2 regions of the Alkalibacterium putridalgicola genome follow, and region 1 is predicted to be linked to the other one. Evidence: riboswitches for the same ligand, from Rfam matches in the RefSeq annotation. Region 1 holds a riboswitch; the other holds the start of a gene.
The links. Region 1 has a riboswitch for thiamine pyrophosphate ahead of AB4027_RS01530 (YkoF family thiamine/hydroxymethylpyrimidine-binding protein). Riboswitches for the same ligand answer to the same signal wherever they lie in the genome.
Positions count from the first base shown of each region.

Region 2: another riboswitch for thiamine pyrophosphate. It lies ahead of thiT (energy-coupled thiamine transporter ThiT); the one in region 1 lies ahead of AB4027_RS01530 (YkoF family thiamine/hydroxymethylpyrimidine-binding protein).

Region 1 covers NZ_CP162615.1:279,613-291,616, reverse strand. The annotation lists gene AB4027_RS01575 (LysR family transcriptional regulator) at 1-551, shown strand, start outside; gene AB4027_RS01570 (hypothetical protein) at 691-825, opposite strand; gene rpsI (30S ribosomal protein S9) at 955-1,347, opposite strand; gene rplM (50S ribosomal protein L13) at 1,361-1,804, opposite strand; gene AB4027_RS01555 (GNAT family N-acetyltransferase) at 2,201-2,815, shown strand; gene AB4027_RS01550 (hypothetical protein) at 2,972-3,169, shown strand; gene AB4027_RS01545 (energy-coupling factor transporter transmembrane protein EcfT) at 3,241-3,951, opposite strand; gene AB4027_RS01540 (ABC transporter ATP-binding protein) at 3,948-5,414, opposite strand; gene AB4027_RS01535 (ECF transporter S component) at 5,407-5,994, opposite strand; gene AB4027_RS01530 (YkoF family thiamine/hydroxymethylpyrimidine-binding protein) at 5,991-6,620, opposite strand; TPP riboswitch at 6,662-6,765, opposite strand; gene AB4027_RS01525 (mechanosensitive ion channel family protein) at 6,929-7,840, opposite strand; gene AB4027_RS01520 (glycerate kinase) at 7,928-9,076, opposite strand; gene AB4027_RS01515 (coenzyme F420-0:L-glutamate ligase) at 9,278-10,468, shown strand; gene AB4027_RS01510 (hypothetical protein) at 10,632-10,973, opposite strand; gene AB4027_RS01505 (IS256 family transposase) at 11,286-12,004, opposite strand, start outside.
Region 2 covers NZ_CP162615.1:1,619,176-1,631,179, forward strand. The annotation lists gene AB4027_RS07630 (V-type ATP synthase subunit I) at 1-698, opposite strand, end outside; gene AB4027_RS07635 (hypothetical protein) at 685-1,011, opposite strand; sodium ion sensor (DUF1646 type) at 1,053-1,099, opposite strand; gene AB4027_RS07640 (DegV family protein) at 1,215-2,087, opposite strand; gene AB4027_RS07645 (hypothetical protein) at 2,238-2,567, shown strand; gene cls (cardiolipin synthase) at 2,733-4,187, opposite strand; gene thiT (energy-coupled thiamine transporter ThiT) at 4,276-4,839, opposite strand; TPP riboswitch at 4,919-5,025, opposite strand; gene AB4027_RS07660 (ribonuclease J) at 5,042-6,724, opposite strand; gene AB4027_RS07665 (biotin--[acetyl-CoA-carboxylase] ligase) at 7,032-8,012, shown strand; gene AB4027_RS07670 (TraX family protein) at 8,063-8,653, opposite strand; gene pnp (polyribonucleotide nucleotidyltransferase) at 8,799-10,919, opposite strand; gene rpsO (30S ribosomal protein S15) at 11,136-11,405, opposite strand; gene uvrB (excinuclease ABC subunit UvrB) at 11,571-12,004, opposite strand, start outside.

The sequences.
Region 1 (12,004 bases):
CAGTTATTTTAAATGATTTAATAAACCATTATCCTGACATAACTATTCATATGTACAGCGGAAATGCTGATGATATCAAAAATAAAATCGATAAAGGTCTTTTGGATTTTGGGTTAGTCATTGATCCGGTAGAAAAACAGAAATATGAATACATCAGATTACCGCAATCAGATTGTTGGGGTATTTTAGTCAATGAACACCATCCATTAACACAAAAAGAATATGTATGTCCTAATGATTTATTAAATCAACCTTTGATCATTTCTAATCAGTCATTGGTGGACAATCAACTTGCAGAATGGTTAGGACAAAATCTAAGCCATTTCAATATCGTAGGAACTTACAACCTTCTATATAATGCTTCTCTCCTTGTTAAAAAAGGCGAGAGTGTCGCACTATGCATTGATGGTATCATCAATACAAAAGACAATGGTCTGAAATTCATCCCGTTCTCTCCTCCACTGACCTCCAGTATTAATATTATCTGGAAAAAGAACCAACTATTTTCAAACGCTGCAAACCTTTTTCTTCAAAAGGTCACTCAACAATAATTTGTCTGCAGTTTTTCTGACCATACAAGACTTGTCTCTAACTGTTCAGTTCACCCTCTATACTATTTAACTCTCGTGCTTTTCTATTCCAAAAAAGGCCCATACCTAAAGTGCTGGTATGGGCCTTCCTAAATTCAATTTACTTATTAAAAATGATCGGAGCTTTTCGCATATATTTCTGATCGTTTTTTGGTGTCTCGCTTTGGATATCTCTTCCGCCGCTACTTTGCTGTTTCTTTTTAATGACTTCTAGCATTTTCTCTTTTGCATTCACATTTCCCACCGCCTTTTATTATTGAGTCTATTTCTTTTAATTTCAACACATGGAGAGAGGTATTGCCTCATGACTAAAAAAAGAACCCCTTCGAAAAGGAGTTCTTTTTGATATTCGCAAAATGTAAGTTTAACGTTTTGAGAATTGTGGAGATTTACGGGCTTTCTTAAGACCTGGTTTTTTACGTTCAACCATACGTGGGTCACGTGTTAATAAACCAGCAGCTTTAAGTGGGCCGCGGAAATCAGGGTCTACTTGTAACAATGCACGAGCGATTCCGTGACGAGCAGCGCCTGCTTGTCCTGCAAATCCTCCGCCACTAACATTGATTCTAATGTCATAGCTTTCTACTGTATCAGTAACAGCTAGAGGCTGTCTAACGATTAAGTGCAAGTGTTCAAAGTTTAAATATTCAGTAATATCTTTTTTGTTAAATGTGATTTTACCAGAACCTGGAGTCATGATTACACGAGCTGTCGAGTTTTTACGACGACCAGTTCCGAAATATTGTACTTGTGCCAATGGATGTCCCTCCTTAAATTAAGTTAGTGATGTCTAGTACTTCTGGCTGCTGAGCTTGGTTGTTGTGCTCAGGTCCAGCGAATACGTGTAATTTTTTAAGCTGTTTGCGTCCTAAAGCGTTATGAGGAAGCATACCTTTGATTGATGTTTCGATTAAACGTTCAGGTTTTTGGGCACGCATAGTACCAGCAGATACCTGTTTCAAGCCACCTGGGTGTCCTGAGTGACGAGAATAAATCTTGTCGCTTGCTTTTTTACCTGTTAATTTAACTTCTGATGCGTTTACTACGATCACATGGTCACCCGTGTCAACGTGTGGTGTATACGTAGGTTTGTTTTTACCGCGTAAAATAGATGCTACGACAGTTGACAGACGTCCCAAAGGAATATCTGCAGCGTCGACGACATACCATTTACGTTCGATGTTGCTTTCGTTAGCCATAAATGTTGTACGCACGATCTTAACCTCCAAATTTTCTTTTTCAAGTTTCAAATTCACTAATTGTTGCTTTCCCTATCTTTTTTAGTACCGTTAAAAAAAGTATATGAGAAAGTCTTCGTTGTTTGTTCCAATAACAAGTTTCCGAGGCCTGTAGTGGCGGCAAACAATACCGTCTAATAGCTTACCGCGAATGCGGTGAAAAGTCAACCGTTATTTTTAAAAAATCTTTTTTCTACTCTCCTGATTTATTGCCCTGTACGCCGTTTCTTAAATGTCTTTTCACCCTTATATATCAGCCTTATATGACTTCTATTTTCTATAAGTGTGGTAGAATGATCGTACAGTGTATTTCATATATAGTGCTGCTTTTCTTCTTCAACTATTTAATCGCTCGAGAAAGGGGTATAAAAAATGTCGAACGAATGGTGTTCAAGGTATTTCATTTTCAAAGATATGGATTTTGATTTCTGGAAAGGCGACCGCGTACAGCTGCGGGCGATGAAAGAATCGGACGCCCTGTTAAGAAACGAAGAAACGCGTGACAGTAACGGTTTCAGACTGATGAACTGGGGTGTCGAGGCACCCAAAAGTCTCGAAATGGATAAAGCCGACGTCGCTGAATGGATCGACTATAAAGACTTTGAGAAGGGTATTATGTTTGCCATCGATAATCTAAAGGGCGAGCATGTCGGAGCTATCTATCTCAATTCGATCGATATGAAGAACGGGACATTCAGTTTCGGGATCCGCATCTACCGGCCTTTCAGAAACAACGGGTATGCCCAAGAAGCCATTCGTATTGTCCTGCGGTACGCATTTTTCGAACAAAGACTTCAGAAATGCAATTCGGGCTGCATCGAAGGAAACCTCGCTTCCCAGAAAATGCATGAAAATGTCGGCTTCGTTGTTGAAGGAAGCGTCAGGCGTTCTATTTATATGAACGGCCACTACTACAACGATTTGAAGCTTGGCTTAACGGTGGAAGAATTCGTCGAAAACGAGAAGGCCTATTCAGATTCAAAATAAAACTGTATTCAACTTCTAGTCGTTCGTTGTCAAAGGATCATTCCCGATGACGAACGACTTTTTGTGATCCACCTATTTTAAATCCTTTAGCACCCTTGTATTAATGTTATACTTTATGTATATATTTCATATAACATTAAAAAAGGAGGAATCAGTTTGTACCTGATACTGTCTATTTTCATTTCAGTTTTACTTACTTATGTTTTATTTTTCATAGGAGACTTCGGCATAGTAATAGGCATTGGCATTCTGTCCGGTATTTTATTCAGGGTCGTCTTTTTACTGGAAAGCATCAATAAGCATCTGGTGAGTCAGAGTGAACCTGTGAACGACCCACTACCCAGAAAGCTGTAAGAACTCGCTTTACATATTCACATAAAGGAACACCCTCCGGAAAATTCCAGAAGATGTTCCTTTTGATTTGTCTATACAAAAACGAATCCCAAAGCCACAATCATGGCAGGCAGGCCGACCGCAAAGAGGATGTCTTTAGCTTTGACGGTCATCTGACGCTGCATCACACGGTCTTCACTGAAGCCTTTGGACTCCATGGCCAGAGACAGCCTTTCAGACCAGCGGATCATGCGGATCAGCATCGTGAACAGCGGTTTGGTATCAAATGGCTTGACCGGTATGTTCCGTACTTGAAGAGCCAGTTTGGAGTTCTCGTGTTCTCTCTGGATCAGCGAAGTCAGATTGATCGCTGACAACACGGCATAGCCCATTTTCATCGGCATCTTAGCCTGCTGGATAAAACTGGCGACCAGTTCCCTGGCATCTGTGGTCAGACTGTAACTGATCCCAAGCATGGCAAAGGACAGGATACGTGTCCCGAGAGTCAGACCGTTGACCACATCCCGGCCGCCTCCTGACACTGCTGCACTGTTTGAGGCCGCGAACTGCGCCTGTTCTGAACTGAATAGCCAGCCGGTGAAGAAATAGCTGAGCGAAATCAGCGCAATCGGCAGCAGGGCTTTAAGCAGCGTTGCCGGATCTGTTCGGCTGGACGTCAATAGAAAGAAGGCGCAAAGCAGGGCAACGATGAGATTGATTTCCCACCTGAATGTCAGGCCCAGCAGGATCGAGGCGGCAAGTATCCCAATGGTTTTTACTGTCGGATTGATCGCATCGATCACCTTACCCGCCTCACTTTCTTCTCTTTGATTTCATAGATCTGGCTGGCATAGGCATCCACCAGCTCGCGGTCATGGCTGGTAAACAGACACGTGACGCCTTTCTCGCAGAGTTCATGCAGTGTGTCCATGATCTTCTTCCCGTTTCTGGCATCCTGGCCATAGGTCGGTTCGTCGATCAAAAGTAAATCCTGCTCTCCGACAGTCATGCATAGAACGGCCAGGCGGCGCTGCTGTCCCTGACTCAACAGCCAGGGCGACTGCCCCGCTTTATCCTCGAAGTGGTGCTGATTCAGGATGTCTTCTGCCTGGCTTTTCGCTTCTTCTTCTTGAGCCAGTTCCCAGGACGTGAGACTCAATGCCAATTCATCCACTACGTTGGTTTTGACGAACTGCAGGGACGGATCCTGGAACACCAGCCCGATCCTGGCATAAAGCTTTTTCGGCTTCTGTGTCTTCACACTCTGCCCGTTAAGGAGGATCTCTCCGGTATAAGGTGACACATTTAAAATGGCTTTAAAAAGCGATGTCTTCCCTATACCGCTCGGTCCAACCAGGGCTGTCAGTGAGCCTTTGTTCAAGTTGAGCTGTGCTTCTTCGATCAGGGTATTGCGCTGTTTCTCTTTTCTGAAAAAAGATTTCCTTACTGTTTTTTCGTGGTATATCGATACCTTGTCCAGCTCCAGAAGGATTTCTTCAGACGCTTTGTTTCTTTCTGGCATGGACATTTCTTCCACAAGGAGTCCCGCCTCAGTCAGAAGTCTGTTTTTCTGTTCTTCTGAACCGATCAGCGACAGGTCGTGAAGCTGCTGCTTGTCGTCGAGCATGAGCCAGCGGTCGACCCAGTCCCACCTTTTTATATGGTGATCGATGATGATGATCGCTTTCCCTTTATCCGTCAGTTCTTTCATATAGCGGATATAGTCCTGCATCGTGTCTTCATCCACATTTGCGAACGGTTCATCCATGATGTATAAAGGAACATCCACCAGGTCCGCACAGACAAAGGCCGCACGCTGCAGCTCACCGCCTGACAGATCATCAAAGGACCGGTCCAGCAGATAGGTCAGATTGAAGTGTCCGGCTTTTGCTTCGATGATAGCATCCATTTCTTTTGCATCGACACGGCTGTTTTCCAGACAGAAGACCATCTCTTCGCGCAGGGTCTTCATACTGAAAGACAAGCGGGCATGCTGGAAAATCGTCCGGACAGACGTTGACCGTTCAACGACCGACTGGTGATGGACGTCTTCATCATTGATCTTGATATGCGAAACGATCTGCTTCCCGCCATTTTCCGGAAAGTAGCCGTTAATAACATTAGCCAGGGTACTTTTCCCGCTGCCGCTACCTCCGCAGAGCAGGATGATTTCACCAGGAAACAGGTCAAAACTGACCGAATCCAGACGCTTTTTTCCGCCGATCTGAAAGGACAAGTCTTGAACAGATAAGGTCGGCTTACTCATTGACCTCACCAGTATCAAGGTTCTGATTCAAAATGCCCGCTTCATCCAGTTTGTCGCAGATGAGCTTGGACAGATAGCCTGTGAAGAATAACGAACTCAACAGACGCACCACGAATATCGCCGCAACGATCCGCCAGTCCATGGCCAGGTAGTTGCTTCTGAAACCAGTCCAGAGAAAGGACAGCAATGTGGCAGAAAACGCAGAAAGCATGGTGATTCGATAAGAATACTTTTCATATTTGGTAAAGGTGAACGGCAGCTCCACACCCACACCCTGGATAAAGGCAGAGACCAAGACCATGACACCGAACATGTTGCCTAAAAGGACTTCGATCAATGCCGCGATCACTTCGGTCACGATCCCGACGACAGGTTTCCGGATGAGATAGGTCGTGATGATCGCCGCCATGAACCAGATGCCGTAAAACGGTTCATAACCCAGTATCCCTAAGCCCATAGGCGTCAGTACTGTCGTCAAAGCGGTGCCGGCATAGACAGCCAGAAGATAGATGATCCCGAACAATACAGAAATCAGGGCCATCAGCAAATAGTCACGCAAGGTCAGTTTGTTTTTATTCATTTGACTTCTCCTTCCGGTACGTTGCAGAGAAGAGTGAACTGGCTGACATAGTGACTGACTTCCTTGCCGACAGTGTTCGAGACGTATTCCAGGTAGTCAAAGACGTCCTGAACGCTTCCGCCCAAGTTGGTCCCGTAGTGGCCGGAGCCTGTCACGACACCGCGGTCGATCCCTTCGTTGACGACCTTTTCGATCGTGCCCATGTAGTTGTCTGAGCCCATCGGATAAAGGGCAAATTTCCCAATGACTGGAAAATCGATGTCCTGCGTTTGTTCTTTATTTACTCGCGGATTTTCGAGTGCGAGCGTATAATCGCTGTCGCTGTCACCAGGGCACCCTTTGGAAACCGTTGCTTCCAGCGTCATGTGCACGCCTTCTCTGTGAGCATATACATACGCGGCTTTCAGTGCATCGAACACCGCTTCTTCTTTTCCGCGATAAACCGTTGAGATATGGTCCGTTTCCGCCCATACTTTCGATAAATCGACTTGCTTTATTGCATCTAGAATAATCGCGACAAAATCATCACTCATCGGTGACAGATTGAATCGCGCGCCTGTAATTCCCATAGTGGAACCAGGCTTTCCAGCAGAACATTTTCCGTAGTTGACATAGTTTTTTGACATGAAAAAAACTCCTCCTAACGAAAAAAATCCATAGGAAAGAGCCATCAATATATAGATCTCCCTACGCAGCCATTACGCTGATCAGGTTACTGGTCTGATATACATCACTCTCAGCCTTCTTGAAAAGACTCCCAGGATCATTCGTATTTAATTTTTTTGGTACATGAAGACTATAACAAGTGAAACGTATAAACGCAACACAAACTTTTAAATGTCAGAGTATGTTTTGTCCCTTAGGCAGAACTTAGCTGCTTTCAGTCCTTCTTATACACCCTGTTCAAGATGAGTGATCAGGCGTATACGTCTGATCATTCATCCCTCTCATATCTGTTCCACTCCCTATTTTTCTCATGCACGATCTCAAATGTTTCCGAGGCTAATTCAATTTTGTCCGCAACGTCTTTAAATTGTTCAAGAATTTTCGTAAACATACGGTCTCTGATTACCCGACGCTCTCTTGTGTTGACCACATATCTTAAACTTAAAGTTATCCAGTTATCATCAAAAGAAATGTAGATTTGCGGTTTTAATGAGGCACTTTCTATCCGGTACCGCCTTTTCATTTCAGTCCACTCCGCTTCAGCACGAGCATTGTAAGTTCCTATCGTATCCACGGCGATCCCCATGACGATTTCTTTGGCTAATATAATATCCGAGCCGAAATGCAGCGGGATATGGATTTCGTCCCATATAAACTCGAATTCAGAAGAGTAATTATAGACGGGAGACGTAAAGATATAACTGTTGGCAACACGTACCGTACGGCCAGAATACTGATCCCCATCGACCCACTCGCCTAATTCCATCAGTGTTGTACGGAGCAGACCGATGTCAACGACATCCCCTCTTGTTCCTCCCAGAAGTATGCGGTCACCGGTTTTAAAAAAGTCTCCGAACATGATCGCGAACCAGCCTGCAAAACTGACGATGACTTCCCTTAGTGCATAGGTGACCCCCGCACCCGCAAGCCCGATAGCTGTTGTAAAACCGGTCAAATCGCTTCCGAATATATAGATAAAGGAGAGTCCCAATAGGAAGTTGGTCACCCACCTGCCGATTTTTCTAGTGACATACCATTTATCTGAGCCCTTGAACCGCTTATACAGTCTATTCAGCGTAAACCGTCTAATAATAAGGACCAGAGCAACGATTAAAATAAATATGATGATATTCGATATCAAAGGATATGCTTCTGCGTATTGCGTGATCCATTCTCTCATGACCCGGACTCCTTTAATAAGCCGTTATTGTGTGACGTCGTACTTTAATGATAACAGTTTAACCGTTTGAAGTGGATTATAACGCATTTACTTTCCGAAAAATTCACCTGATAGACTGCCTCCAACTCCCATCAAGTCAATGCTCAGTCTCACCGCTTTTTCGAGCAGCACCGGGCCCTTTTCCATCGCTTCCTCCAAAGTCATCGGTGCATCTACGATGGGGATCAAAGCATGGATGTTCTCTTCTTCAATCTTGGTCCGTTCACTGTCTATCTTCCCAGCAAATAAAAGGACCGGCACTGCAAACTGCTTAGCCAGGCGGCTGATTCCGACGGGGACTTTCCCGCCAAGTGACTGGTTATCAAACTTCCCTTCGCCGGTAATGACCAGATCCACCTCTTTGATCAGAATTTCAAGGTCTCCTTTTTCAGCTAACAGAGACAGCCCGCTCTGGAATTCACAGGGGAAGAAGGACAAGACAGCAAACCCTATTCCGCCGGCCGCTCCTGCCCCTTCCGTCTCCCGTTCATCTTTACCCGTCACCTTTGAGACGATATCGGCATACCGCACCATCGCTTTGTCATACTCTGGAAGCTCATCTGAACTAAAGCCTTTCTGTTCACCGAAAACATAAACGGCTCCCTTTTCTCCAAGCAGCGGGTTGGTCACATCCGAAGCGATCAGCCAGTTCACATCCTGGACCCGCTTATCCAACCCGTCCATATCGATAGCCCGGACGTTGTTTAATTCCACAGGCAGCCTAAATAGCTCTTCACCCTCAGCATCCTTGAATACGACGCCCAGCGCCTGCAGGAGGCCCAGACCACCATCGACTGTTGCACTGCCACCTAATCCTAAAATGATCGTCTCTGCGCCATAATCAAGCGCTTGCACGATCTGTTCGCCGACGCCGTAACTTGTATGGTTTCTCGGATGGAGGCTCTCCTTGTCTGCCTGGATCAGTCCAGCCCCTTCAGCAACCTCTATAACAGCTGTCTTGTCCTTTTGTATCCAGCCCCAGCGGCCAGAATAAGCCGTACCGTTCACACCGGTTATGGTTTCAGTAATGACTTCTCCGTCCATAACACTGACAAAGGCATCCACCGTCCCTTCTCCGCCGTCAGCAATGGGAAAGCTCGTCACCTGATGATCCGGCAGCGCGTCTTTCACACACTGATTGGCTGTTTCACTGGTCATCGACCCCTTGAAGGAATCGATTGCTGCAAGTATTTTCATGAATCCACCCGCTCCTCTCGCTCTTTTTTTCAGTATAGCACATGATTCTGGTTCAAAGTCGTACAATACCTGTACATCTATACGTGAGAATTCGTTATCTTTGTATTTAGCTGTTTAATTCCTTCATACTAACGTGTATACTGTATAAGGGTTTTAGCGTGTCTATGCCCCTTAAAAATATTAACAACGGGAGAGATTATTTTGGAAAGAGCTTTAGGTACTGTTGTGCGTGGACTGCGTAGTCCCATCATTAAAGAAGGCGACAATATGGAAAACATCGTTGTGGAGACTGTGTTGAATGCGGCAAAGGCAGAAGGATATAGCTTTATGGACCGTGACATCATCACGATGACTGAATCCATCGTGGCTCGTGCGCAGGGAAATTATGCGACCCTTGATGATATCGCTACGGATATCGGCCACAAGTATGATGGCGAAACTGTCGGTGTCGTCTTCCCGATTCTCAGTCGTAACCGTTTCTCCAACATCTTGAAGGGCATTGCCCGCGGTGTCGGCAAAGTCGTTCTTATGCTGAGCTATCCTTCCGATGAAGTCGGGAATCATTTAGTGTCTTTAGATGAACTGGATGCCGCTGGTATCAATCCGCTGGCAGATGTCCTGACAGAAGACGAATTCCGCAGCCATTTCGGTTTCAAAAAGCATCCCTTTACCGGTGTCGACTATATCGACTATTATAAATCACTGATCGAAGCGGAAGGAGCCAACTGTGAAGTCATCTTTTCCAACGATGCCAAAACGATCGTGGACTATACAAAGAATGTACTGGCCTGCGATATTCACAGCCGTTTCCGTACCAAACGCTTAGTCAAAGCCGCCGGTGGAGAAAAGGTCTTTGGACTGGACGATGTTTTGTCAGAATCCATGAACGGCAGCGGGTTCAACTCAGAATACGGTCTGCTCGGTTCAAACAAAGCAACAGAAGATACCGTGAAACTCTTTCCCGATAACGGCCAGCCTTTAGTCGAGGCTATCCAGAAACGCTTGAAAGACGAGACAGGTAAAATGGTCGAAGTCATGATCTACGGCGACGGCGCATTTAAAGATCCCGTCGGCCAGATCTGGGAACTTGCTGATCCTGTGGTCTCTCCCGCTTACACAAAAGGCCTGGAAGGTACCCCGAACGAAGTGAAACTGAAGTATCTGGCTGACAATAACTTTTCCGATTTGAGCGGGGATGAGCTTCATAGTGCGATCACGGATCACATCACCAACAAACAGGCTGATCTGATCGGCGAAATGGAAGCACAAGGAACCACCCCTAGACGCTTGACTGACCTCATCGGTTCATTATCGGACCTGACTTCAGGCAGCGGCGACAAAGGAACCCCGATCATTCATATCCAAGGGTACTTTGATAACTTTACAAGCTGATTCAGTTATATAAGCGCAAAAAAGGTCACAGGGAAATTCCTGTGACCTTTTTACATCCTCATTATTCTTTTATTGCCTTACTAAATACGAAGCATTGTTTTCCGCTATTTAAAGGCGTTGGATACTTTAAGCCATTCTCCAGATCCAGCTGCACTACTATGGTTTACTGATGCATGCCCATTCCAGTGAAATTAGTGCTTTGAGAAGAGCCGCCAGTCCCATGCATATTTTTATATAGCTCTCTAAGCTGCTGAGTATTAAGTTCCGGGTGCATTTCATTCATATGTGACTTCATTTGTCCAAAATTTATAATGCCATCTTCCATACGCAGTTCCATATCTTCAAATTCATCTGTATCCATTAAATCTCGCATTTGGTCAACATCCATTACTTGTTCCTGAATAACCGCCTCTTGATTTGTCGTATCTTCTTCTGAAAACAGAGATATTCCTAATCCACCGGTAACTGCTAAAACGCCTGATAAAAGTCCACTAACTAAATTCATTTAAGATCGCTCTCCTTTTTTTATCTTATCTTTCTATTACAAGCATACTGTTCAATTATGTATATTTTATGGATTTTCACTATGGAAATATTTTTTCAACAATAAAAAAGACGCCAAAAGTCAGATTCTAATCTGTCTGTTGACGTCGTTATTAATTTTATTTCATGACCTATTAGATAATGCTAGTTGTACCTTTACTCTTGCGGAGCTTCCAGTTCGTCTTCGGTCACCCACATATGATTGGTTACTCTCTCACCAGGGAGTGTCAATAATTATGTGTAAATGAAGTGCTCCTTCTATAAAATAGATTTATTAATTTGTTAATCTTTCAAACATTTTTTCTAGCTCCGCTTCAGCTTGTTGGAAGCCGCGGTGAATCCGTGTCAAAAACTTCTGATTGTACGTATCAAAACGGGAAACCAAATAGCGATCCATAGATTCTTCATTCTGAAATTGCTCTTTACGTCGACTATACTTTTTAATTTGTTTATTAAAGGATTCAATCAAATTAGTGGAATACAAGCTCCTACGGATTGATAAAGGAAAATCGTAAAATGTAAGTAAGTTATCATTTTCTAGAATAGACTTGGCAAGTTTAGAGTAGCTACTGCGCCATTTTTCTGAGAAAGCAAGGCGAGCTTCAAGGGCCGTCTCTCGTGAATCTGCTTGATAAATCGTCTTAAAGTCTTCACATATTTCCTTGCGATCAGCGACGCGTACTTTACTAGAAATGTTGCGAGAAACATGGACACAACAGTGTTGGTAAGCTGCTTGAGGAAAAACGTGATGAATCGTATCTTTAATACCCTTGAGACCGTCGGTCACGAAAAGAAGAACATCATTGACACCACGGTCGGATAAATCTTCCAATATCTCTTTCCATGTGACGGTCGATTCATTAGGGGCAATAATGTATCCTAGGACTTCTTTGGCACCATCTGGTCGAATTCCCGCCGCAATGTGTATGGCTTCTTTCTCAACGGTTTTCCGCTTCAAAGGGATATAGGTAGCGTCCAGATAAATGACTGCAT
Region 2 (12,004 bases), 1.2 Mb from region 1:
AGCGCATCTTCCGGCAGCATTTCGTAGTCATAGTTTAGTTCTTGAAAACTGTACTGACTGATACTATCCGTCAATGTTTCCACATCATCTTTAGGAAGAATAAAGAGATACGCCACTTCATCACTGCGTCTGTAAACTTCCTCGTAATATATCTTGCCATTTTCTTTCAATGTATCGATAAGGGGCTCGGCATGCTCTATATCCACCGTACCGATCATGATGTGCATCAGGTTGAACCGGTCGACTTCATTCGGCATGAAATTAAGTCCCCGCCATTTTCTCAGGAACTGTTCTTCTTGTTTTAATCTTTTAAGCTCTTCGCCGAGTGTATTTATTTCCTGTTCTTTAACTGACACAAGATCGAGTGATGTATCTATATTCGCCGCCTCAACATGTGTTTCCAATTCGGAGAGCGTATAAACGTCTCTTTTAGATTTCAGTTTTTCGATCAGTCCCGGCTGAATAACATAGTCATCCAGGTAATCGATAGCATACTCGATATCCTGAAGTTTCCCCTGTAGATCCTGGGTTTTTGAAACAGGTGTTTCTCTTATGAACTCTTTTAGTAAATCTTCATCGTCTTTATCAGCAAGTGAAGTAACTTCGAGACTCTGCATCTCCTGTACTCTTTTTAAAACATCCTCTTTATGAGCATGTTCTGCTAATAATGTCAACTTTTTCATTTTAGCTATTGCCATATCGACGCAATACCTCCTCTGCTATTCGATTGGCTAACACATCTTTTTTTTCTTTATAAGCAACATCGAACTTAACGGTCTCAGCCTGAACGGCTTCTTCCATTTCCTGCTCATCTTTTTCCAAGGCCTGTCTCATTTCATCGTGTTTCTTTTCCTTGTAGGCTTCCACTTCCTGTTTCGTGATTGCCTGATGATGTGAGATTTCCTCTTCTTTTTTTGCATTTATTTCCTTGATTTCCGCCTTAGCGTTAGCACGCAGTTCTTCTACTCTCGCTTCAGCTTCTTTAACATAATTTATAGCTTCCCGGTTCATTTTCTTCCCCCTTTCAAAAAAAGTGGGCGCAGCTAACAAGCTTCTTCTCACCCCAGAAGAAATTATCCTTGAAAGCTAACGCCCAACCGTATAAAAATTATTATTTATGTCTTACTCTAGAATAATACCATACAACATATGACTTGTCAACTAGTATACTAGTTTTCCGGGTTGGGTTAAGCTTATTGTATTAATTTATGGAATCAGTCTGTTCGACTGTGTCCATAACTGAAAACAGCAATCGAGCCAAAGCCTGTATGTGCCGCTACTGTCGGACCATAACTGGAAACAATCATTTCTTTTGGACTGACTCTTTCAAGTATTTTATCCCTGATCAAGTCAGCTTCCTCTTGTACACCGACATGGCCAATGAAAATCGAGTGGTTTTCAGGATCGTTCACGCCCTTGATCGTCTGTTCGACAAGATAGTTTAGGGATTTTTTCCTGCCTCTCAATTTAGTAGCTGGTACAAGTCTGCCTTCGGGATCCATAATAAGGATCGGTTTGACATGAAGCAGAGAACCGACTGTAGCAGCCGTGGAAGAGATTCTGCCACCACGATGCAGGTGCTTGATATCATCGACTGTCACCCAGGAATGATAATTCAGTTTGTTTTCTTCCACCCAGTTAATGAGTTCTTCTTTCGTATACCCTTCTTCCTGCTTCTGGACCGCCTCATAAACCAGCAGCCCTTGCCCTAGACTGGCAGCTTTCGTGTCTATAATATCTATATCCACTTCACCAAACTCTTCCTCGAGCATTCTTTTAGCCTGAACGGCTGAGTTGAATGAGCCTGACAGAGCTGAAGAAAAAGCTAAATAAAGAACCGGCATCCCCTGCTCAATATAATATTTGAATTTCTCTAAGTATGAATGCACGTTGACTTGAGAAGTGGAGGCCGTTTCTCCTTCTTTGAGACGTTGAAAAAAATCCTCTTTATCAAATTTTTCTCCCATGTCATCTGCTAATTCTTCATCGCCGATTCTAATAGTAAAATTGACGATCGCCAGATTATATCTCTCGACCAGCTCTAAAGGCAAATCACTACAAGAATCAGTAATAATCTGGTAGTTCATATTTTTTATCACCCCTTTTTCACTACACTTTATATTATACTTATTCCGTCAATAAATAGAAACAATATCCACTAAATAAAATAAATTCCATTGACGAATGTATGTTCGTTAGATATAATATAGGTAACATATGTTCGGGAGAGGATAAATATGAACAGATTAGCCGAGAACAGACAGTCCATCGTTCATTACTTGAAAAAGGGATACGGTTCGCTATTTCCATCCATTACTAATGTTCAGCCCCAGATGCCTAAAGAACAGATCACGACTTTTTTAAAACAAGCGGTTAAAAATCGGTTCCTTGTCGCGATACAGGTCAATCCTACTTCGCAGTCAGAAAGTATAAGTGAATTTACAGGCATCGCTTATTTTTCACCAAAAACGACTCAAGTCATTATCAAGTCAGAGCTTCAATCTATTACTTACTTGATCAATGCTCGAGATATCAGGCATATCAGACGATTATATAGACGAAAATAAAATGCTGGAGAAAGTTGACAAAGGTCGTATCCCTTTGTTCGCTTTTCCCAGCATTTTTATATTTATCCTTCTCTATACACGCTGACCTTAATGTCATCACTATCTTTAAAATGATCTTTATCGTCTCTTTTGATCGCATTACCCCGTCTGAAAGTTCAAGCCACCTTATAGAATGGGAGAAAACAAACGGCTGAACTGCTGTTTGAACAGTTCCCACGTGGAGTAGCCGTCGACGATTTCTTCGGTAAGTAAAAACGACTGCGCAGCATCTTTTTTAAAGAGCTGGACCTGACTCTGAGCCAGCACCCTGTCATAAATAAAGGCATTGACTTCGAAATTCAGTTTGAAACTTCTGATATCAAAATTGGCTGTGCCTACTGACAGGATTTCTTCATCTATGACGATCGTCTTGGAGTGCAGAAAGCCATTGTCATAGATGTAAACTTCCCCCCCATAATCGATCAGTTCTGCAGCATAGCTCAAGGTCGCCCGGTAAATAAAAGGATGGTCAGGCTTGTTGGGAAGCATGACCTTGACATCGATCCCAGACAGGATCGCCACTTTAAGGGTTTCCATCAATGCTTCATCAGGTATGAAATAAGGCGTTTGAATATAGACAGATTCTTTGGCCATACTGATCATTTTGATGAATCCTTTTTTAATGGCGTGCATCTCGTTGTCCGGTCCGCTTGAGACGATCTGCAAATCTGTATCACCTTTTAATCCAGAAAATGGAAAATAACTTTCGTCATATTCGATCGTTTTTTGTTTTGTCGATGCATTCCAGTCCATCAAAAAGCGTGTCTGGAGAGAAAGTACGCCGTTCCCCTCGATCCTTAAATGAGTATCACGCCAGTACCCCATCTCTTCATACAAACCAAGATAATCGTCTCCGACATTGAATCCACCAGTATAAGCAATTTTTCCGTCAATCACCACGATTTTCCTATGGTTTCTATAATTCAGTCTTAAATTGATAAGAAAAAAGCGGGAGCCAAAAAAAGGTTCCGCCTGACCGCCATATTGACGCAGACCATCAAAAAAATGCTTACCCAGTACTCTTGCACCCACAGGATCATAGAGTACCCTTACTTTAACACCTTGCTTTGCACGGTCTTCCAGTGCTTTAAGCAGTTTCTTTCCTATCGAGTCCCCCCGAAATATATAATAGGTCACATGGATATGATCTTTTGCTTTTCTGATATCTTCCAGCATCTGATCAAATTTATCATTGCCGTCATTTATCAGTTTCACTTTATTTCCTTTTGTCAGAACTGCCTGATTCCCGTTTAGAAATAACTGGATAAGTTCAAAGGTCTTGTCCTGATACTTGGATTCAGGGACATCAAGATTTTCTGTTTCTATCAACTTTTTCTGTGACTCAACTAACTGGACCATTCCGATACGTTCCTGAGATTGAATATCAAATATTTTTTCTTTTGATATTTTCCTCCCTAAAAACAAGTAAATGACGAACCCAAAGCCTGGCAGCATGATGATCACCAGCAGCCAGGCCCATATCGCTGCAATATCTCTTTCTTTTTCACGAAAAACGGTAAATATGGCTAAGGCTGAATTTAATAGGATAGTTATCCAAAAAAGTGCAGAAATAATGTCCATGTTTGACTCCTTCTAAAAACCTTCATTTCTTTTAGTTTACATTAGCTCTGCACTCTCTGTCTAGAAATATAGACGGTTATCTGACTCATTATTTTTTCGGATGAAAGATAACAGGTGAATTTCTATAAAGTATCAGCATGACGATCATAGTCACAAATCCGGTCACCAGCATACTTAAACCGTTCATAACGAGTGAAAACAATACCGCACTCATTCCCCAGAGAGCATAATCCCCCCAGAAGATCCAGCCGGCGATAAAATGCCAGAAATAGCGTCCTAGAGCTCCGAAAAAGACGGCGACGAGAATGTAAAATTGAACAGTTTTGTGATTATTTAAAGAAATATTCTTCAGTATGTCTTTACTGTAGAAGCCGGCCAGTCCAACAAAGGCATAAGCCAGCGTATATTCGATCATGACCTGATAAATATTCAGCATGTATACTGAACCAGTGACAAAATGCAGAAGCCCCCAAAGAAAACCAGCATACAGGCCCGGTACGAGTCCTCTTCTGATCGCATAGAATGTCAGTGGAATCATTCCTAGAGAGACACTGAATGATGATCCGATACCTGTCGGAATAAATGATAAAACCATCGCTATCGCGGCAAATAATGTCCCTTCCAAATAAATACGCAGTTTTCTGTTTTGCATAAAAAATCTCCTCCATAGTCTATAACTGAACTAGGAGGAGATTTCAGGCTTACCTGAGCTAGAAACCCAGAAGCTTTAGTTCTCACATCAAGTACTCTTCCTACGCACGCATTAACGTACAGGTTCAAAGGGTCTAAACTTTCAGTTCACTCTCAGTCAATATCATTGACTCCCCTAGTACAGTATGATTATTTAATTAAATTTATCTGTTGAAGCGTCTGTTCTGATTGACTTCCATGATAACAGGAAGAATGATCGGACGTCTCTTTGTTTTTTTCCATAAATGACTATTCAATGCTTCTCTTATATCATGTTTGATCGAACCCCAGTCGAAGTCATTGTGCTTGAGGTTCTTCTTCACGATGTCTTTAACAATGTCAGAAGATTCGTCTATCAAGTCCTGACTTTCCTTAACAAAGACGAAGCCTCTTGTAACAATATGCGGATTTGAGACGATTTTCTGTTTCTTACGGTCGATCGTCACTACGGCAACAAAGATCCCGTCTTCAGACAACAGACGTCTGTCACGCAGGACGATATTTCCGATATCCCCGATGCCGATACCATCGATCAGTGTGTTATCTGCAGATACTTGTCCACTTTGAGTCATTTTATTTTTAGAATAGCTTACGACGTCCCCGTTGCTCAAGATGAAGATGTTCTGATAAGGAATACCTGTTTCATGAGCTAAATCGGCATGCGCAGCCAGCATTCTATACTCACCCTGGATAGGAATGAAATAGGTCGGTTTCAGCAGGTTGATCATTAACTGCAGATCATTTGGCGTGGCATGTCCAGAAGCTTTCATATTATCTGAAATCTGTTTCACCGTAGCTCCTGCACGGTAGATCAAGTTTTCAGTTTCTGCAACCATCACTTCCATTGCTATAGAAGGACTTGTCGCAATAAAAATCAGATCCCCCTCTTTAATGTTGACTTGAGGGTGGCTGCCTGCGGCCATACGATTGAGGGTTTTGATCGGTTCACCTGCAGCTCCCGTTTCAAGAACCAGCACCCGATCATCATCATATTTACCGATCTGGTCGACCGGTACGATCAGGTCTTCATCCGGCAGTGTCAGTTTATTCAACTTCATAGCTGTTTCAAGTATAGCTTCAAGATTCTTTCCGGTTATAAACACTTTTCGATTGGAGCGATGTGCCGCATTCAATACCTGCTGGATACGCAGAATGTTACTGGCTACAGCCGCTACAATGATCCTGCCTTCAGTGTTCTGGAATGTATCCAGAACTTCTTCCTGAACCTTTTTCTCAGAAACGTTTTCATATGGGCTTTCTGCTTCTCCCGAATCACTCAGCAGTGCGAGGACGCCTTCTTTACCTAAATCGGCTATTTGAGACAAATCGCTGCTGTACATATCCTGGGCACTTTGATCAAACTTAAAGTTACCGGTGTAGACGATGTTTCCTTCTTCAGTCTGCACAGCGATCCCCATAGAGTCGGGAATAGTATGTGTTGTACGGAAGAATTTGACCAGCGTACCGTTAAAATCGATTTCCGTTTTCTCATCAATGACGTGATAGTCATCAAATGAGGGTGTCAGGCTCGATTCATTCACAAATAATTTAGCCAGTTCGATCGTCAGTTCTGAACCGAATACGGGTACTTCAAATAAATCAAGGAAATAAGGCAGTGCTCCGATAGCATCTTCGTGGCCATGTGTCAGAAAGACACCGGCTATTCTGTCTTTATTCTCTTCTAAATAACTAAAATCAGGAATAACGGCATCGATACCGAAAAGTTCATCTTCCGGATAAATCAGACCGCAGTCAAGGACAAAGATATCCTCTCCCGATTCCACAACGTATAAGTTTTTACCATTTTCTCTTACTCCTCCAAGAGGAATAATTTTTATATTACTCACTATTTTTTCCACCTCTAAAAAGCTTTTTCAGCTTGTTTTATTTATAGTTTTTTTCACCTATGTATTGCCCGTTCGTTCACACTCGTATTTAAAGTATAGCACAGATAGGGTCATTTTCATACTCCGAGGCTATTTCAGTTCTTCACTACTTACAATACGGATAAATCTCGTTAGCATCTGTGAGTGAAACTCTGCCTCCCTTATCCTCCGCTCTCCAAATGCCCCTTCACTTCTGATAGAATATATACAAGACCCGAATATCCTGTAATTGTTTTTACAGATATTATTATTAAGGAGACCCCAAGACATGACTTTTAAACAAGATATTATCGATGCACTGACCTTAGCCTATCCACAGATACTTACATTTGAGAACTTGGCCAGTGAGCTCATGGCAAGCCAGGAAAGGGTAGTGAAGTCTGTTACTGAGCTGCAGGAGCAAAATTATCCGATCAGCACACAAGGTAGAGACATTCATTTAGCTTATCCCCTGCTCTCCGTTCCGGCCATTTTAAAGCAGCTGGAGACTGATTTTATAGGTAAACCTGTTCAGCTGCACGCCAGGCTGGACTCAACGAACAGCTACGCAAAAGAAAATCTGACAGATCTGATAAACGGGGAAATCATCCTGGCACATGAACAGACTGCCGGTAAAGGACGACTGGGCCGGAACTGGACATCTCCTGCGGGTGCCAGTATTTCCTTATCGCTCGTCCTGAAATCGGATATTCCTTTTGAAAGGATTCCACTGCTTACCCAGCTGACAGCTGCCTCACTTGTAAAAGCACTGGACGCATGGGCTGATGTGAAAATCAAATGGCCGAACGATATTATTCTGAACAACAAAAAAATAGCCGGTGTCTTAGTAGAGACTGAATTTTCCGGCCGTTCTCTTAAAGGTATCGTTATTGGGATCGGGATCAATACAAACGTGGATCAAATGGACATACCGGAAGACCTGCAGAGTAAGGCAACCTCGATCAGAGAAGAAAAGGCTGGAGAGATCGATCCCAATAAGCTGGTAGCCCGTTTTCTAAAACATTTCGAAAATTTCTATGTAGCTTTCCTGGGTTCTCAGCATACTGAACCTTTCTTATCTATCTGCCGAGAGCAGTCTGTCCTGATCGGAAAAGATTATTGGATCATAGATAAAGAACAAAAAAGAAAAGCGTCTATCAGAACGATCGATCCAACAGGCGGGCTTGTCGTGACCTATCACGATACAAATAAAACAGAAGTCATCACCTCTACTGATCTCTCCATTCGTGGAGAACACACCTATGTTTAGTATTTGAAAACCAGCAGACAGTCTTTGCTGAGCTGGATTTCTTCATTTTTTTAAAGACTGGCAGCGATCACTATCAAAACCAGCTGGTGCAGCGGGTAATAAACATAAAAAAAGTATCTCGGCAGTTTAGGAAGTTTCAACCCTTTGTCCATAACTAAAAGTGGAAGGGACAACAGAGAAAAGAGCTGGATCGATGCCCCTACAAGCAGTTGTGTCAGCGCTGCAAGGCCAGTCCCCTGAAGCCAGCTGCGTTCTTTCAGCCAGTATATGCTCCATCCGAGCAAAAACCCGTAGATACTGTACTCAGCAAACACACTTAACAGAGCGAACACCAAAGTAAACTTTTTAAATCTCAACGATAAAGAAAATAAAGCTAGTAAGAAGAGCACATTGACAGTATTTGGAGTAATTGGCATGGACAGGATCCCAAGCAGGATCAATCGAAATATATAGCTTCCATAGTAATGTGTCCGTCTCGTTCCTTCTATCGTACTGTAGAGAAAACAAGGAAATGCGATGCGGCCGATAATACGTAATAGCAGCAGATTCGGAAGTAAAAAATACCCAATATGATCGATAGTCATTGTGAGTATGCCTACCCATTTTATTGTATTCAACTTGTGACTGAACGTTTTATCCACACTCTCTGCTCCTTTTGTATCATTTTTTGCCCGTACTGTCTGTACCATTTGTTCTATTTAATACTTTATAGTAAAAGAACCAGAAAAACAAAAAGCATGTCTCCCGTTTTATGAGAGACATGCTTTTTCTGCTTACTGTAGAAAATTATTTATTCTCTTTTTCTTCTTGTTCTGCCAGAACAGCTTTACGTGATAAGTTGACTCGACCGCGATTATCGATCTCTGTTACTTTAACATCAAGTTTGTCACCGACAGAAATGACATCCGAAACATTTTTGATGTACTTGTCTGACAATTCAGATACATGGACCAAGCCATCTGTACCTTTGATAATTTCGACAAATGCCCCAAAGTTTTCGATACGCTTAACTGTACCGGAATACACTTTACCGACTTCGACTTCTTCTGTCAGTTCTTCGATGATCGTTATGGCACGTTTGATTGCTTCGGCATCTTGACCGTAGATCGAGACATTGCCTTCTTCATCGATATCGATTTTAACACCTGTTTCATCGATGATGCCATTGATGGTTTCTCCACCTTTACCAATGACCACTTTGATTTGAGCCGGCTTGATCTTGATCGATTCGATCTTAGGCGCATACTGACTCAACTCAGAACGCGGTGCGTCGATCGTTGCTTCAAGATTGTCCAGGATCTCAAGTCTTGCTTTTTTAGCTTGAACTAAAGCTTCCTCAAGGATCTCTTTCGTGATCCCTTCGATTTTGATATCCATCTGCAGGGCAGTGATTCCCTGACGGGTACCGGCTACTTTAAAGTCCATATCCCCCAGGTGATCTTCCAGTCCCTGAATGTCGGTCAAGACAGTGTAATTGTCTCCCTCCATCACAAGTCCCATGGCGATACCGCCGACTGGTGCTTTGATCGGAACACCTGCATCCATCAGTGCCAGCGTACCAGCACAGATACTTGCCTGAGATGATGACCCGTTTGATTCAAGCACCTCAGCTACTAAACGAATGGTATATGGGAAATCTTCTTCGTTAGGAATGATCGGCAGTAAGGCACGTTCTCCTAAAGCCCCGTGTCCGATTTCTCGACGACCCGGTCCTCTGACTGGACCTGTTTCTCCGACAGAGTAGTTCGGGAAGTTATAGTGATGCATGAAATGTTTGCTGTCTTCGCTGCTTAATCCGTCGATGTGCTGATGTTCTGTCAGCGGTGCAAGCGTTGCGACAGATAATGCCTGAGTCTGACCTCTGGTAAACAGACCTGAACCATGGACACGCGGCAGTATCGTTACTTCTGAATCAAGCGGTCTGATTTCATCCACTTTACGACCGTCTGGACGTGTATTTTCTTCAGTGATCAGACGACGCACTTCATCTTTTTCCATACCATTGATGATCGCTTTGACATCCTTGATGACAGCTTCATAATCCGGTGCATCCATATATTCGCTTTCATACTTCTCAACGATTTCATTTTTAAGCGCTTCTGTTTTTTCAGCACGTTCCTGCTTGTCAAACGTCTGGATCGCTTCTTTCATCTTGTCATTATATTCATTGACGATTTCATTTTTCAATTCCTTGTCAGGAAGCAGTAAAGTGACATCCATCTTATCTTTTCCTGCCGCTTCTACGACTTCTTCCTGGAAAGCAACAAGTTCTTTGATTGCTTCATGTCCGAACAGTAAAGCTTCCAGCATGTCTTCTTCAGCAACCTGATCCGCGCCACTTTCCACCATGTTGATGGCATCTTTTGTTCCGGCAACAGTCAGCTGGATATCTGATTCATTCATTTGCTCTTCTGACGGGTTGATGATAAATTCGCCATCGATACGTCCGACATTAACGCCGGCAATAGGACCGTTGAACGGAATATCTGATACGCATAATGCCAGTGATGAACCGAACATTGCTGTCATTTCAGGAGAATTGTCCGGATTGACAGACAATACAGTATTCATGACCTGCACTTCGTTACGGAAACCTTCGGCGAACATTGGACGGATCGGTCTGTCGATCAGACGCGCAGTCAATGTGGCGTTTTCAGATGGTCTTCCTTCACGTTTTATGAATCCTCCAGGTATCTTTCCGACAGAATACATTTTTTCTTCGTAATTCACCATCAGCGGGAAGAATGGCAGGGTACTGGCTTTCTTGCTTGCCACTGCAGCAGTTAAAACCACAGTGTCTTCATAGCGGACGAGAACGGCTCCGTTAGCCTGTTTTGCCATTTGGCCGATCTCAACAGTTAATTTACGTCCACCGAGTTCAGTTGTGAAAACTTTTTTTTCAGTCATTCATTTCTCTCCTTCATTTTGACAGGAAGCCGTATCTACTAAACAAACGTCATTTTTCTGACGATTCAGACTCATCACGTTTGGTTAGTAGTATGACAGGCATCCTGATCTTTATTATAAATAAAGCGAGATTCCATAGAATCCCGCTTTGTATTTATCATAAATATTAAACATGACTTCACTTATATGAATAAGCAGCCCTGCTTAAGATATAAATTAACGACGTAAACCAAGTCTTTGGATCAATTCACGGTAACGCGTGATGTCTTTGTTACGTAAATAAGCCAACAGGTTACGACGGTGACCAATTTTTTTCATTAGTCCGCGCATTGAATGAAAATCTTTTTTGTGTGTTTTTGCGTGTTCATTCAATTCATTAATATCAGCAGTTAAAACTGCGATCTGCACTTCCGGAGAACCAGTGTCTCCTTCGTGACGGGCATATTCATTAATGATTTCATTTTTTCTTTCCTTTGAAATTGCCATTTTTTTCCACCTCTTTCCATATTGTGAATCCTGTTACTGAGTAGGCGCTGGTGATGCGGCAAACCAAGTAACGGTCTGTGCGTCATGCACACTCTAAAGAGTACACTAGTCCTGAGGAAAAATCAAGTGATTTCACCGGTAAACATACAGAAGTCTGTTCAGTTTCTACTTCATATATTTCGTTTTCAGTTCCATGACGACATCTCTTAAATCTGCGGCCTTCTCAAAGTTAAGATCCTTAGCTGCCTCTTTCATCTCAAGTTCGATCGTTTCAATAAGTTCCATTCTTTCTCTTCTGGATAAGTTTTTGATCGTTTCTTCCGACAGATCTTTTTCCTCTTCATCCACAGCAGTCGTGATCTTAATAAGATCCCGTACTTCTTTTTTGATGGTCGTCGGGGTGATGCCGTGTTTTTCGTTATATTCTTCCTGGATGGCACGGCGCCTTTCTGTTTCATCAATCGCATTGCGCATAGAATCAGTGATATGATCCGCATACATGATGACCCGGCCATTCTCGTTACGTGCGGCACGTCCCATGGTCTGTATCAGCGCACGTGAACTTCTGAGGAACCCTTCTTTATCAGCATCCAAAATCG